Regions from separate parts of the Streptomyces sp. NPDC100445 genome, predicted to be linked through region 1. Evidence: riboswitches for the same ligand, from Rfam matches in the RefSeq annotation. Region 1 holds a riboswitch; the other holds the start of a gene.
What was found. A riboswitch is a leader RNA that binds a small molecule or an ion and turns the genes downstream of it on or off. The one in region 1 is predicted to bind cyclic di-AMP.
Positions count from the first base shown of each region.

Region 2: linked by a shared signal. The riboswitch ahead of ACIQVT_RS24375 (M23 family metallopeptidase) and the one ahead of ACIQVT_RS22380 (M23 family metallopeptidase) in region 1 are both predicted to bind cyclic di-AMP.

Region 1 is NZ_JBIVZV010000009.1:230,282-237,886, forward strand. Features, by position in the region: gene ACIQVT_RS22365 (GNAT family N-acetyltransferase) at 1-1,497, opposite strand, end outside; gene ACIQVT_RS22370 (HPr family phosphocarrier protein) at 1,674-1,955, shown strand; gene ACIQVT_RS22375 (GntR family transcriptional regulator) at 2,195-2,881, opposite strand; gene ACIQVT_RS22380 (M23 family metallopeptidase) at 3,103-3,858, opposite strand; cyclic di-AMP (ydaO/yuaA leader) riboswitch at 3,871-4,031, opposite strand; gene ACIQVT_RS22385 (M16 family metallopeptidase) at 4,264-5,652, opposite strand; gene ACIQVT_RS22390 (M16 family metallopeptidase) at 5,649-7,052, opposite strand; gene ACIQVT_RS22395 (DNA topoisomerase (ATP-hydrolyzing) subunit A) at 7,322-7,605, shown strand, end outside.
Region 2 is NZ_JBIVZV010000010.1:327,609-335,213, reverse strand. Features, by position in the region: gene trmB (tRNA (guanosine(46)-N7)-methyltransferase TrmB) at 1-758, shown strand, start outside; gene ACIQVT_RS24385 (PrsW family intramembrane metalloprotease) at 827-2,116, shown strand; gene ACIQVT_RS24380 (aldo/keto reductase) at 2,142-3,092, opposite strand; gene ACIQVT_RS24375 (M23 family metallopeptidase) at 3,171-4,253, opposite strand; cyclic di-AMP (ydaO/yuaA leader) riboswitch at 4,263-4,431, opposite strand; tRNA gene ACIQVT_RS24370 (tRNA-Met) at 4,732-4,805, shown strand; gene ACIQVT_RS24365 (dihydrofolate reductase family protein) at 4,853-5,986, opposite strand; tRNA gene ACIQVT_RS24360 (tRNA-Lys) at 6,275-6,350, opposite strand; gene ACIQVT_RS24355 (amino acid permease) at 6,450-7,605, opposite strand, start outside.

The sequences.
Region 1 (7,605 bases):
CGCGTCGACCAGCTCGGTGATCGTGTCGACGCGGATCACCCCGGCCTGCCGGAGCAGCGCGGAGACGGTCGCGTACGGCAGCCGGGTGGCCCGTACCGCGTGTCCCTGCGGCGCCGTCCCGGTGCCCTGGACCACCACCAGCGGCTTGGCCGCCGCCGTCCGCCGGGCGAGGCGGGTGAACTTGCGCGGGTTGCCGATGGACTCCAGGTACATGAGGACGACGTCGGTGTCCGGGTCGTCGTACCAGTACTGGAGGACGTCGTTGCCGGAGACGTCCGCCCGGTTGCCCGCGGAGACGAAGGTGGACACGCCGGTGACTCCGGTGACCCCTCCCCCGCGCCGGTGCAGCCGGGACAGCAGGGCGATGCCGATGGCACCGGACTGGGCGAACATCCCGATCCGGCCGGGGCGGGGCATCTCCGGGGCGAGGGAGGCGTTCAGCCGGACGTCCGGGGCGGTGTTGATGACGCCGAAGGCGTTGGGTCCGATGATCCGCATGCCGTAGGCGCGCGCGGCCCGGACCAGGGCCCGCTGCCGCTCCCGTCCGCCGGGACCGCTCTCGGCGTATCCCGCGGAGAGCACCACGAGTCCCTGGACGCCGTGTTCCCCGCACTCGGCGACCACGGCGGGCACCTGCTCGGCGGGTACGGCGACGACGGCGAGGTCGACGGGCCCCTCGATGTCCCGCACCGACCGGTGCGCGGGCACCCCGTCGACCTCCCCGAGGCCGGCGGGGAAGGCACTGTTGACGGCGTGCAGCCGGCCCGGGTAGCCGGCGTCGCGGATGTTGCCGAGGACGCCGCGGCCCACCCCGCCGGGGACGCGGCCGACGCCGACGACCGCCACGGACCCGGGCGCGAGGAGCCGCCGTACCGAGCGGGCCTCGGCGCGCTGCTCCCGCGCGCGCTGCACGGCCAGCGAACGGTCGGTGGGTTCGAGGCCGAACTCCAGGCGGACCACGCCGTCCTCGAAGCTGCGCCGCTGGGTGTAGCCGGCGTCCGTGAACACCTTGATCATCCTGTTGTTGGCGGGCAGCACCTCGGCGGCGAAGCGCCGGATGCCCCGCTCGCGCGCGACGGCCGCGATGTGCTCCAGCAGGGCGGAGGCCACCCCGCGCCCCTGGTGGGCGTCCTGGACCAGGAAGGCGACCTCGGCCTCGTCGGCGGGGCCCGAGGCCGGCATGCCGTCGGCGCCGATACGGTCGTAGCGTACGGTGGCGATGAACTCGCCGCCGACGGTGGCCGCGAGTCCCACCCGGTCCACGAAGTCGTGGTGCGTGAAGCGGTGCACGTCCTTGGCGGAGAGCCGCGGGTACGGCGCGAAGAAGCGGTAGTACTTGGACTCGTCCGACACCTGCTCGTAGAAGCTGACCAGCCGGTCGGCGTCATCGACGGTGATGGGCCGGATGCGCGCGGTTCCCCCGTCACGCAGCACCACGTCCGCCTCCCAGTGGGCGGGGTACTCGTGCCGGTCCTGCCGGTCCGCCGGGGTCTGCATGGGCCCCAGAGTACGGCTCGCGTACGACAACGGCGCGAGGCAGTCTGTGGGAACGGCACGCCGGACCGAGGCCGCGGTCCGGCGGCACACCGCAGCGGGCGGACGTCCGCTCCGGGCACGCTTCACCATATGGGAAACTGGTCTAGACAACCCTGAGTACTGAAGGGCAGCAACACATGGCTGAGCGCCGCGTCAACGTCGGCTGGGCCGAGGGCCTCCACGCCCGCCCCGCTTCCATCTTCGTCCGAGCCGCCACGGCCACAGGCGTCCCGGTCACCATCGCCAAGGCCGGGGGCGACCCCGTCAACGCGGCGTCCATGCTGGCCGTCCTGGGCCTGGGCGCCCAGGGCGGTGAGGAGATCGTCCTCGCCTCCGACGCGGAGGGCGCGGACGCCGCCCTGGACCGGCTTGCCAAGCTGGTCGCCGAGGGCCTGGACGAGCTGCCCGAGACCGTCTGAGCGACACCGCGCGGAGCGACGGAGCCGCGCCCCCCTTTCCGGGGGGCGCGGCTCCGTCGTTTCGGTGCCCGAGAGCGCGGTTCGCGGATTCCGCGGTTCTACCGCACACCGCGCACGCCATTCGGTCGCTTTACGGGCCGCCGCGCGCCGACACCGCCCCGAGAATTGCGGCGGCGCTGAATTCGGGCAGCGAAAAGCACCCTCCCGGGAATACCTCACCTTTGTATACGGTGCCCGCGTTAATTGCGCGGGCCCGTCATGTTTACGGTTCGTTGCGAGGTCCTCACACGCTCCGGCGTGCCGGGCGGACGCAGCCGATGGCCGCCGGCGGCGCGCTCGGTGTGCAGCGCCGTGAGCGCCCGCGCGCGCTCGCCGTCCCCGCGCGCCACCGCGTCCACGATCGCCCCGTGCTCCGCCCACGACTCCACCGGGCCGAGCGGCGCCACCACCGCGTACATCCAGGCGATCTTGTGCCGCAGCTGGGTGAGCATCGAGGTCAGCGAGGGACTGCCGGAGGCCTGGGCGAGCGTCTCGTGGAACCAGCCGCCCAGCGCGCGCAGATCCTCGCCGCCGCCCCTCCTCGCCCGGTCCTGCCCCAGGCGGACCAGTCCGCGCAGCACCTTCAGATGGGCCTCGGTGCGCCGCTGTGCGGCCCGGGCGGCCCCCAGCGGCTCCAGCAGCGTCCGCATCTCCAGCAGGTCGGCGGCCTCCTGCTCGGTCGGCTCGGCCACACACGCGCCCGCGTGCCGGCGGGTCACCACGAACCCCTCCGCCTCCAGGGTCCGCAGGGCCTCGCGGACGGGGACGCGCGAGACGCCGTAGCGACGGGCCAGGACTTCCTCGGTGAGGCGGCTGCCGCGCTCGTAGACACCGGCGACGATGTCGTCCCGGACAGCGGTGCACACCGAGTGCGCCGGAATACGCATGACCGACCTCCGCCTTAATTCCCGTGAAACGCCGACGATGGACGTGTGTTCCCGTGACTCTATTCCAATGGGCCTGAATTTCCGACGGCAGGACGTCATCCATGGATATTTTTTGGTCAGCGGGCCGGCGGATCGGCGGAAAACGGGGGGCTCGGAGAAAACACGAGGACCCCGGCTCGGTGAGCCGGGGTCTGGCGAAGGCTGTGCGGGCTTTTGTCCGGTCAGACGTTCACGCCGTGCTTGCGGAGGTAGGCGACCGGGTCGACGTCCGAGCCGTAGTCCGGGGTCGTACGGGCCTCGAAGTGCAGGTGCGGGCCGGTGACGTGACCGGTCGCGCCCGACAGGCCGATCTGCTGGCCGGGGACGACCTTCTGGCCCGCCGTGACGGCGATGGAGGACAGGTGGCCGTACTGGGTGTACATGCCGTCGGCCATCCGGATCACGATCTGGTTGCCGTACGCGCCGCCCCAGCCCGTGGAAACGACCGTGCCGGCGCCCACCGCGTGGACGGAGGTGCCGCTGGCCGCGTGGAAGTCGACGCCGGTGTGCGCGCCGGAGGACCACAGGGAGCTGCTGGCCTGGTAGCCCGTGGAGACGTAGGACTGCGCTATCGGGAGGACGAAGGCGTTCAGCCGCTTGCGCTCGGCATCGCGGGCGGCGCGGATCCGGGCCTCGTGGACCTCCTGGGCCCGCTCGGCGGCGGCCTTCTGCGCGGCCTCCTCGGCGGCCTTGCGCTCGGCTGCCTGCTGCTGGGCGGCGGCCTGCGCGTCGATCTGCTCGGCGACGTCGTCGTTCACGGTGAGGACCGGGGTGAGGCCGGTCTGCTCCACGGAAGCGTCGGCGGCGAGCGCCGGGGAGGCGGCGAGGGTACCGATGACACCCGTGGTGGTGAGGGCCGCGACACCGGCCGCCTGAGCGGTGGTGCGCTTGACCCGGCCGGGCTTGCGATGCTTCCCGGCGGCGCACATGAACGCCATGAAGTGGCTGGTCCTTTCCTTCCCTCTCGCCTACCGGGTTAGCTGACGGGTTCGGAGCAGGAAGGTCTCCTACGGGCCCCCTCGCTCGCGCGCGGGCGCCCGATTCACCCCAGGGACGATGGGTCCCCGGCTCCCCTGGCTCGCGCCGTACGGGGACTCGGCGATGGCTGTCCGGTGCCGCTGGTGCGGCGCACTGCCTGACGAACAGCCCGCATGACGGTACGGCGGCGTGCGCGCCGTCCTCAAACAGATCCGCGTTTTTGTAGCGCATCCCACAGGGCAGACAGGCAACGTCCGCCCCAAAACGGGCATCTGAGGGAACGAGTGGAACGGCGGGGGCCCTGACGACCCGTAGGTCGGCAGGGCCCCCGCGCGCGTGCGCCGCCGTCGTGTCCGCCGGTGCGTCTACTCCGCGGCCACGACGCTGACTTCGCCGATGCCGAGCGCCTCGACCGGTGCCTTGATCGCCGCGGCGTCACCGACGAGGACCGTCACCAGGCGGTCCACCGGGAAGGCGTTCACGACGGCCGCCGTGGCCTCCACCGTGCCCGTGGCGGCCAGCCGCTGATAGAGCGTCGCCTGGAAATCGTCGGGCAGGTGCTGCTCGACCTGGTCGGCCAGGGTGCCCGCGACGGCCGCCGCCGTCTCGTACTTCAACGGCGCCACGCCGACCAGGTTCTGCACGGCGACGTCCCGCTCCGCGTCGGTCAGGCCCTCCGCCGCGAGCGTGCGCAGCACCTTCCACAGGTCGTCCAGCGCGGGGCCGGTGTTCGGCGTGTCCACCGAACCGCTGATGGCGAGCATCGCCGCCCCCGTGCCGTCCGGCGCCGAGCGCAGCACCTGCCCGAAGGCACGCACCCCGTAGGTGTAGCCCTTCTCCTCGCGCAGGACGCGGTCCAGGCGGGAGGTGAGCGTGCCGCCGAGGCAGTAGGTGCCGAGCACCTGGGCGGGCCAGACGCGGTCGTGCCGGTCGGCTCCGACGCGGCCGATGAGCAGCTGCGTCTGGACGGCGCCGGGCCGGTCCACGATGATCACGCGCCCCGTGTCGTCGGCGGTCACCGGCGGCACCGGCCGCGGCTCGCCCGGCGTGCCGGTCCAGGCGCCCAGGGTTTCGGCGAGCAGCTCGTCCAGGTCGACGCCGGTCAGGTCGCCGACGACGACCGCGGTGGCCGTGGCGGGCCGCACATGACGGTCGTAGAACGCGCGGACGGACGCCGCGTCGATCTTCCCGACCGTCTCCTCGGTGCCCTGGCGCGGGCGGGACATGCGCGAGGTCGCCGGGAACAGCTCCCGGGAGAGCTCCTTCGCGGCCCGGCGGGCCGGGCTGGCCAGCTCGTGCGGGATCTCGTCCAGGCGGTTGCGGACCAGCCGCTCGACCTCGCTCTCGGCGAAGGCGGGCGCCCGCAGGGCGTCGGCGAGCAGGCCGAGGCCCTTGGCCAGGCGGGAGGCCGGGACCTCCAGGCCGAGCCGGACGCCGGGGTGGTCGGCGTGCGCGTCGAGCGTGGCGCCCGCGCGCTCCAGCTCGGCGGCGAACTCCTCCGCCGAGTGCCGGTCGGTGCCCTCGGAGAAGGCCCGCGCCATGATCGTGGCGACGCCGTCCAGACCGGCCGGCTCGGCTTCCAGCGGTGCGTCCAGCAGCACCTCGACGGCGACGACCTGCTGGCCGGGCCGGTGGCAGCGCAGCACCGTCAGGCCGTTGCCGAGGGCGGTGCGCTCCGGCGCCGGGAACGCCCAGGGCCTGGCCTCGCCGGGCTGCGGCTGGGGGTGGAACTCCATGGTGGCGAGCTCGGTCACTTGGCCGTCTCCTCGTTCTCGGTCTCGTCGCGGCCCGCCTCTACGGTCGCTTCCTGCTCCGGGTCCTCGGGGACCCCGGCGTCCAAGGTGGCCTCCGGGGACTTCGGCTCGTAGACGAGGACCGCGCGGTTGTCGGGGCGCAGGCGGGCCCGGGCGACGTCCCGCACCTCCTCCGGGGTCACCTCCAGGACGCGCTCGACGGCGGTCAGGGCGAGCTGCGGGTCGCCGAACAGAACGGCGAAGCGGCACAGTTCGTCGGCGCGGCCCGCGACCGTGCCGAGCCGGTCCAGCCACTCGCGCTCCAGCTGGGCCTGCGCGCGTTCCATCTCCTCCGGCGTGGGGCCCTCCTCGGCGAACCGGGCCAGCTCCTCGTCGATGGCGGCCTCGATGACCGGCACCTCGACATCACCGGAGGTCTTCACGTCAAGCCAGCCCATGGAGGGCGCGCCGGCCAGACGCAGCAGGCCGAAGCCGGCCGCGACGGCCGTACGGTCGCGGCGCACCAGCCGGTTGTACAGCCGGGAGGACTCGCCGCCGCCGAGGACGGTCAGGGCCAGGTCGGCCGCGTCGCACGCGCGCGTGCCGTCGTGCGGCAGCCGGTAGGCGGCCATCAGGGCGCGCGCCGGCACCTCCTCCACGACGACCTCGCGCAGCTGTTCGCCGAGGACGTCCGGCAGGGAACCGTCGCGGGGCTCGGGCTTGCCGTCGTGGGAGGCGATGGAGCCGAAGTACTTCTCGACCCAGGCGAGGGTCTGCTCGGGGTCGATGTCGCCGACCACGGAGAGCACCGCGTTGTTCGGCGCGTAGTAGGTGCGGAAGAAGCTGCGCGCGTCCTCCAGGGTGGCCGCGTCCAGGTCCGCCATCGAGCCGATCGGCGTGTGGTGGTAGGGGTGGCCCTCCGGGTAGGACAGGGCGGTCAGCTTCTCGAAGGCGGTGCCGTAGGGCACGTTGTCGTAGCGCTGGCGGCGCTCGTTCTTGACGACGTCCCGCTGGTTCTCCATGGACTCCTCGTCCAGGGCGGCCAGCAGGGAGCCCATGCGGTCGGCCTCCAGCCAGAGCGCCAGCTCCAGCTGGTGGGCGGGCATGGTCTCGAAGTAGTTGGTGCGCTCGAAGCTCGTGGTGCCGTTCAGCGAACCGCCGGCGCCCTGCACCAGCTCGAAGTGGCCGTTGCCCGTGACCTGGCCCGAACCCTGGAACATCAGGTGCTCGAAGAGGTGAGCCAGACCGGTTCGCCCCTCGACCTCGTGGCGGGAGCCGACGTCGTACCAGAGGCAGACCGCCGCCACGGGGGTCAGGTGGTCCTCGGAGAGCACCACGCGCAGACCGTTGGCCAGGCGGTGCTCGGTCGCTGTCAGGCCCCCGGAGCCTGCCTCGGCTGTGGTCGTGTGACCCATGGGCATGTACGTCCCTTCGCGAGCGGAGGCGGTCGTGGAACCGCGGTTTTCCTGCCGTTCCCGCCACTGTATGCAAAGCGTGCGGGGCCCCGGCGAAGTTCCCGCGGGACGTACGCCCACAGCGGATCGCGTAGCCTGCGTGCGACCCGTCTGCGCAGGGCCCGCCGGCACCGGCCGGGTCCACGGAGACCGGGTCGTGGCCCGGGCTGTCGGTGCGGCGGTCCACAATGGTCCGCGTCAGTTCAGTCAGTCGCTTCAGCAAGGAGCCGGCAGCGATGGCCCGCCGCAGCACGAAGACCCCGCCGCCCGACGATTCGTACGAGGAGCGGATCCTCGACATCGACGTCGTGGACGAGATGCGTGGCTCCTACCTCGAGTACGCCTACTCGGTCATCTACTCGCGTGCCCTGCCGGACGCCCGTGACGGCCTCAAGCCGGTGCACCGCCGCATCGTCTACCAGATGAACGAGATGGGCCTGCGCCCCGAGCGCGGCTACGTGAAGTGCGCCCGGGTCGTCGGCGAGGTCATGGGCAAGCTGCACCCGCACGGCGACGCCTC
Region 2 (7,605 bases), on a different contig from region 1:
GGCACACCCGGACCCGGGGCGAGCCGCGGTTCCCGGACGGTCCCCGGGCCGACCCCGCCGGCTCGCACTTCGAGCGGCGGATCCGGAGCTTCCAGCCGCGGCGCAGCCGGGTGACGACCGGGCAGGCCGACGCGCTCCAGCGGCTGTGGCCCACGTGGGGGCTGGACATCGACGGACAGCGGGTGATCGACCTCGCCGAGCTGTTCGGCAACGACCGTCCCGTGGTCCTGGAGATCGGATTCGGGATGGGCGAGGCGACCGCGCGGATGGCCGCGGCCGATCCGGACACCAACATCCTCGCTGTGGACGTGCACACCCCCGGGCAGGGCAACCTGCTCAACCTGGCGGACCGCGCCGGGCTGTCCAACGTCCGCGTCGGCAACGGCGACGCGATCATCCTGCTCGGGGAGATGCTCCGCCCCGACGCGCTGGACGGGCTGCGCGTCTACTTCCCCGACCCCTGGCCCAAGAAGCGCCACCACAAGCGGCGCCTCATCCAGCCGGAGTTCCTCACCCTGGCCGCGACCCGGCTGAGGCCCGGCGCGATCGTGCACTGCGCGACCGACTGGGAGCCGTACGCGGAACAGATGCTCGAGGTGCTCGGCGCGCACCCCGACTTCGAGAACACGCGGGCGGAGGGCGGGTACGCCCCGCGCCCCGGGTTCCGGCCGCTGACCCGTTTCGAGGGTCAGGGACTGGACAAGGGTCACGTGGTGAACGACCTGCTGTTCCGGCGCGTACCGCACCGGGAGCGTTGAGCCCGGTCCGCGCACCGGACCGGCAATCCGCTCCTGCCCCTCGTCCCGACACCGTTAGGGTCGATGCCGTGGCCACCAGTCCCCCGTTCCCGACGCGTCCCCCGAGCCCCGGCGACGGTGTGCTCCGCCATCCGCACTGGTGGCAGCGCAGGTGGGTGCGGTACGGGGCGCTGAGCACGCTGCTGGCGCTGTCGGGGCTGGTCATCCTGGCGCTGGTGCGACGCCAGACCGGCACCGAGGGCTTCGTCGTCGGGCTGGGGCTGGCCGTGCTGCCCGTGCCCTGGCTGATAGCCGCGTTCCGGTGGCTGGACCGGGTGGAGCCGGGCCCCTGGCGGAACCTGGTGTTCGCCTTCGCCTGGGGGGCGTGCGCGGCGGCGCTGATAGCCATCGTCGCCAACAGTTTCGCCACCCGCTGGATCGCCACCTCGACCGCGGACCCGGCCGGCGCCGACACCCTCGGGGCGACGGTGATAGCGCCGATCGTGGAGGAGTCCGCGAAGGCCGCGGCCGTCCTGCTGGTCTTCCTGTTCCGCAGACGCCACTTCACCGGGATCGTGGACGGCGTGGTGATAGCGGGGATCACCGCCACCGGCTTCGCGTTCACCGAGAACATCCTGTACCTCGGCACGGCGTTCGGCACCGACCAGCTCACCGGCGACCGCGGCATCGCCTCGGTCACCGCCGCCACCTTCTTCGTGCGCATCGTGATGTCGCCGTTCGCGCACCCCCTGTTCACGGTCCTCACCGGCATCGGCTTCGGCGCCGCCGCGCTGTCCGCCGAGCGGCAGCACGTGCGCCGGGCCCTGCTGCCGCTCGGCGGGCTGCTGCTCGCGATGGGCATGCACGCCTTCTGGAACGGCTCCGCCACGTTCGGCCGGTACGGGTTCTTCGCCGTCTACGCCGCCTTCATGCTGCCCGCGTTCGGGCTGCTGACCTGGCTGGCGGTCTGGACGCGGCAGCGGGAGCTGCGGACGGTGCGCGCGGAGCTCCCCGCGTACGTGCTGGCCGGGTGGCTGGGCCCGGGCGAGCCGTTCGCGCTCGGCTCGATGCGGGCGCGGCGGATGGCCCGGGACTACGCCCGGCACCACTTCGGCCGCCCGGCGGCGCGGGACGTCGCGCGGTACGAGGCGTGCGCCACCTCGCTGGCGTTCCTGCGACACCGGGGGCGCGCGGGGCGGGCCGGGGCCGACTTCGTCGTACGGGAGCGGGAGCTGCTGGACGAACTGTGGCGGCTCAGGGAACCGGCGCGGCCGGCACTGGAGTACGCGGCGCGGGCCGCCGCTCCGCCCCGGCCGGTGTACGCGCCCGCGCCGCCGTACTGGCACGGCGCGCCGGCGTACAACCCGTACCGGACCTGACCGGGGCGGAGCCGCGGGCCGTGGCCTAGGCGGGGGCGGAGGCGGTGGTCAGGGCGGCCAGCTCCTCGTCGGACAGCTTCAGGTCGGCCAGGCCCAGCAGCGCCGGGAGCTGTTCCACGGTGCGGGCCGAGGCGATCGGGGCCGCGACGGTCGGCTGGGCGGCCAGCCAGGCCAGGGCGACCGTGGCGAGCGGAACCTCGTGCGCGGCGGCGATGTCGTCCAGGGCCGCCAGAACGCGCCGGCCGTTCTCGGAGTCCGCGTACTTCTGGGCCGTACCGGCGCGGGCGCTGTCGACGGTCGTACCGGGGCGGTACTTGCCGGTGAGGAAGCCCGCGGCGAGGGAGAAGTACGGGACGGCGGCCAGGTTCTCGCGGGCGGCGAGGTCCTGGAGCGGGCCCTCGTACGTGTCGCGGGAGACCAGGTTGTAGTGGGGCTGGAGGGCGACGTAGCGGGCCAGGCCCTCGCGGTCGGAGTGGTCGAGGGAGGCCCGCAGGCGCTCGGGGCTGATGTTGGAGGCGGCGATGTGCCGGACCTTACCCGCCTTCACCAGGTCGTCGAGGGCGCCGATGATCTCCTCGACCGGCACCTCGGGCTGGTCGAAGTGGGTGTAGTAGAGGTCGATGCGGTCGGTGTCCAGCCGGCGCAGCGAGGCGTCGGCGGCGGCCTTGATGTTGGCCGCGGACAGGCCCCGGTACTCGGGGTGCTGGCTGACCTTGGTGGCGATGACGACGTCGTCGCGGTTGCCGCGGGCCTTGACCCACCTGCCGATGATCGTCTCCGACTCCCCGCCCCGGTTGCCCTCGATCCAGGCGGAGTAGGAGTCGGCGGTGTCGACGAAGTTGCCGCCGACGGCCGCGTAGGCGTCGAGGACGGCGAAGGAGGTCTGCTCGTCGGCGGTCCAGCCGAAGACGTTGCCACCGAGGGCGAGCGGGAAGACCCGGAGGTCGGAGGAGCCGAGTGTGCGCGGTGATGTCAGTGAGGTCATACGTCACTACAACGCCGGCGGCGGGAGATCACATCCCGGGGCCGGCGCCGAGTTCCCGCGGGATGCCGCTCAGGGGGTGAGGCCCTTGCCCCGCAGCCAGGTCATCGGGTCGGTGCCGGTGGCCTGGCCGCCGGGGTGGACCTCCAGGTGCAGGTGCGGGCCGGTGACGTTGCCGGTGGCGCCGACGCGGCCGATGACCTCGCCGGTGGTGACCTTCTGGCCGGCCGTGACGTTGATCGAGGACTGGTGGCAGAACCACAGCTCGGTGCCGTCGTCGAGGGTGAGGACCGTCCGGTAGCCGTAGGAGCCGGCCCAGCCCGCCTCGGTGACCGTGCCGCCGTGGATCGCCTTGATGAGCGTGCCGGTGGGGGCGGCGAAGTCGAGGCCGGTGTGGTGGCCGGAGGACCACATGCTGCCGGCCTCGCCGAACGTCGAGGTGATCGTGTACGAGGAGGTGGGCAGCGTGTACTGCCCGGCGAGCTTCGCCTGCTCGGCCCGGCGCTTCTCCTCGGCCAGCTTCGCGGCCTTCTTCGCCGCCTCCTTCTCGGCGGCGGCCTCGGCCTTGCTCTTGGCCTCGGCCGCGTGCGCGGCGGCTTCCTCCTCGGCCCGGGCGGCGCCGGCCGCGCTCTGCCGCTCGGCGCTGGCGAGCGCGGCGGCGGTGGCCCTGCTCTCGGCCTGGCCCTGCTGCCGCTCGGCCTGGGCCAGGATCCGGGTGCGCAGGGCCTCGCCCGCGTCGGTGCCCGCGTGGTCGTCGGCGACGCCGACAGCGCTGAGCGCGGTCGTGGCCGTGGCCGTCTCCGGCGCCTCGGTGGCGGTGCCGCCGAAGAGGGAGCCGACGGAAGGCATCTCCGGCAGGTCGGGCAGGTCGGGCAGGGAGATGGAGACCGGCGGCTTGCCCGTGTTGGCGCTGGCCATGCCGCCGGCGCCGACCGCGGCGATCACGCCGACGCCGAGGACGGTGGAGCTGCGCGCGAAGCCGCCGCGCTGCTTGGCGACGCGGTGCCGGCCGCGGACCGGGACGACGGAGTCCTCGGTGGGGTTCCACTCCTCCCAGGGGCCCTCGTCGGCCCGGCGGTCGCCGTAGCCGAAGGTCTCGCCCTCGCGCTGGGCGGGCGGGAACGGGGTGCTGGGGGCAGGCCGGTTGGACGCCACGCGGGCGCGCTCCTTTCCTTCCGCCGCCTACCGGGTTAGCTGACGGGTTCGGAGCGGGAAGGTCTCCTACGCGCGTATACCGGGCGTGGACCCGCATGGGTTCCACGGCGGCATTCGCGAGATTCACCCCAGGGTGGTGGTTCCCCGGTTCCCTTGCGGGATTCGGCGCGTGCGCACGGAGCCGTCGCTGGTGACGGCTGGGACGACCGCGCTGCGTTATCGAACGTTAATAGACCTGCCAGTCACTTTCCAAGCCGTCTCGTCTTGATCGTTGACGTTTCCGTCCGGGGATCAATCGGTCAAGATGCCTGCACAACGGGCGAGTTGGCCGAGGTACAGGAGTCACTCGCACGTTTGATGGTGACTCGGTCGTCATCGCACAGCTCCCCCGTCATCACTCAGAGCGACGACGACAGGGGGGCGCGGGGAACCGATGTGCATCGCACCCCGTGGATGGCGTACAGTAGAGACACAACGACGCGGGGTGGAGCAGCTCGGTAGCTCGCTGGGCTCATAACCCAGAGGTCGCAGGTTCAAATCCTGTCCCCGCTACTGAAGACTCAGGGCCGGAATCCATTGGATTCCGGCCCTGAGTGCTGTCAGGCGAGCAGATGCCCGTTCGGCGCCTTGGCCAGCGCCTCCAGCTCCGGCAGTACGACGACCCGGGCGCCCGCGCCGGTCAGCACACCCGAGCCGTCGGCGCCCGCGACGAACGTGTCGGGCTCGCGCCACGCCGTGACCACCCGGCGCACCCCGGCGCGCAGGATCAGCTCGGCGCAGGGCGTGGGCCGCGAGGCGCGGCGGGCGCACGGTTCGAGGCTGCTGTAGACCGTGGCGCCGGGCAGGCGCGGGTCGGCCGGGTCGGTCTTCGCGAGGGCCGCCTCCTCCGCGTGGACCAGGGCGTCGTCGCCCTCCCGGGAGTGGCCCCGGGCCAGCTCCGTACCGTCCGCGGCGACCACGACCGCGCCCACGCTGAAGGCGGTCCGGGACGGCGGGCACAGCGCGGCCAGCTCGCAGGCGGCGCGCAGCCAGTGGCGGTCGGCGGGGACGGGGACCGGGCCGGCGCCGGGAGCCGTGGGCTCGTAGCGCATCAGGACGACGTCCTCGATGCGCCGGGTGTCGGTCAGACGCAGGCGACCGCCCTGGTAGGCGCCGGGGCCGAACAGGCGCGGGGCCGCGGGGTCGCCGACGAGGAGCGGGGCGAGGACGAGCTGGAGTTCGTCGGCGAGGTCCTGCCGGAGCAGCTGCGTGTGGACCTGCCCGCCGCCCTCGACCATCAGGCGCCCCACGCCCCGCACGTCGTGCAGGTGCTCCAGCAGGGCCCGCCAGTCCAGCGCGGGCCCGAGCGGTACGACGTCGGCGGTGCCGCCGAGGAGACGGGCGGCCCGGGCGGCGCCGTCGTCGGTGGTGTAGACGAGTTTGTCGCCGCCGGTGTGCCAGAAGTGGGCGCCGGGGTCCAGGTCGCCGGAGGCCGTGACGGTGACCTTCAGCGGATACGCCGGCCGACCTGCCGCGACCCGGGCCGCGCGCCGCTCGGCGGAGTTGACCAGCAGGCGCGGGTTGTCGGCGCGGATCGTGCCGGCGCCGATCAGGATGGCGTCGACGGAGGCCCGTACCGCGTCGACCCGGTCGAAGTCGGCCGGCCCGGACAGCAGCAGCCGTTCCGGGCCGGTGTCGTCCAGGTAGCCGTCGAGGGAGACGGCGGCGGACAGCAGTACGTACGGCAGGGGCATCGGCGCACTCCCTCACGGCGGCCCGTGGACCGGCCGAAGTCATGGTTCACATCCCAGCGAACCTACCCCGGCGGCACGCCGCCCCACTTCCCGCCGCCCGCTCGGTCCTCCCGCACGCGGCGACGCGGGCGACGAGTTCACGCGTCAGCGGCGCACCGCCGCTCGAAGCGCTCCCGACGCGGTGGTTCGGGTCGCGGCGACGACCCGGGAACGCGGCAGCGCCCGGGCCGGGGGTGGCCCGGGCCGGGCGCTGGGGCCAGGTCAGGGGGGTGAAACCCTGCCTGGTGGTGGTAGGCCCTGTGGGACTCGAACCCACAACCAATGGATTAAAAGTCCACTGCTCTGCCAATTGAGCTAAGGGCCCAGGCGATGTTGCCTGTCCGAGCATAGCCGGAGGAGGCCGGGTCTCCGATCGGGTATCGGGGACACGGCCGTGTCGGCGGGGCGGGAGTGCGCGGGATCGTCACTTATCGGCCGGGATGGGGGTGTCGGTGGGCGCCAGGAACCAGTGGCGGGCCGACGCCAGCCACCAGGTGGTGGCGAAGCCGAGGACGGCCAGGACGGCGACCGGGGCGTAGTTGAAGGTGCTCCAGGTGACCGGCGAGACCTGCGGGAGCATGAAGAGGACGGTGATCGCCACCACCCAGCTCACCGAGACGATCCCGACGGGGCGTGACCACCGGCCCAGTTGCCAGGGGCCGGGCGTGAAGGCGGCGCCCTTGCGGACGCGCAGGAACGTCGGGATGACGTACGCGATGTACAGGCCGATGACCGCGATGGACGTCACCGCCGCGTACGCGGTCGTGTTGATGAGGTAGGGCAGGCCGAGGGCCAGGGCGCCGAGCGCGGCCAGCCAGACCGCCGCCACGGGGGTGCGGGTGCGCGGGCTGACCGTGTGCCAGACCCGGGAGAAGGGCAGCGCGCCGTCCCGCGAGAAGGCGTAGATCATGCGGCTGTTGGCGGTGACGGACGCCATGCCGCAGAAGAGCTGGGCGCCGATGACGACCAGCAGCAGGAGCTTGCCGGCCGTGGCGCCGAGGGCGTCCAGGAGGATCTGGGCGGGCGGGGCGCCGGTGGGGGAGGCGAGTTCCGCGTCGTAGGACTGGATGGCGAAGGTGAAACCGAGGAGGAGGACGAACCCGGCGATCCAGGACGTCCAGATCGCGCGGACGATGCCCCGGGGGCCCGCCGTGGCCGCGTCGTGGGTCTCCTCGGTCATGTGGGCGGAGGCGTCGTAGCCGGTGAAGGTGTACTGGGCCATCAGCAGGCCCAGCAGGACCACGTACGGGCCGCTGCTCCAGCCCGTCCGGTTGACGAACTCGGTGAGGACGAACGCCGGTGACCGGTGGTGGTCGGGCACGAGGGCGAGCGCGCCGACGATGAGCGTCACCCCGAGCACGTGCCACCACACGCTCACGCCGTTCAGGAACGCGACGATCCGCACGCCGAAGGTGTTCAGCAGGCCGTGCAGGACCAGGATCGCGGCGAACAGCGCCACCGTGCGGCCCGGGCTCACCCGGAAGCCGAACTGGAGGTTCAGGTAGGCGCCGAGGAAGGAGGCCGCGCCGAAGTCGACGCCCGCGGTCACCGCCACCTGGCCCAGCACGTTGAACCAGCCG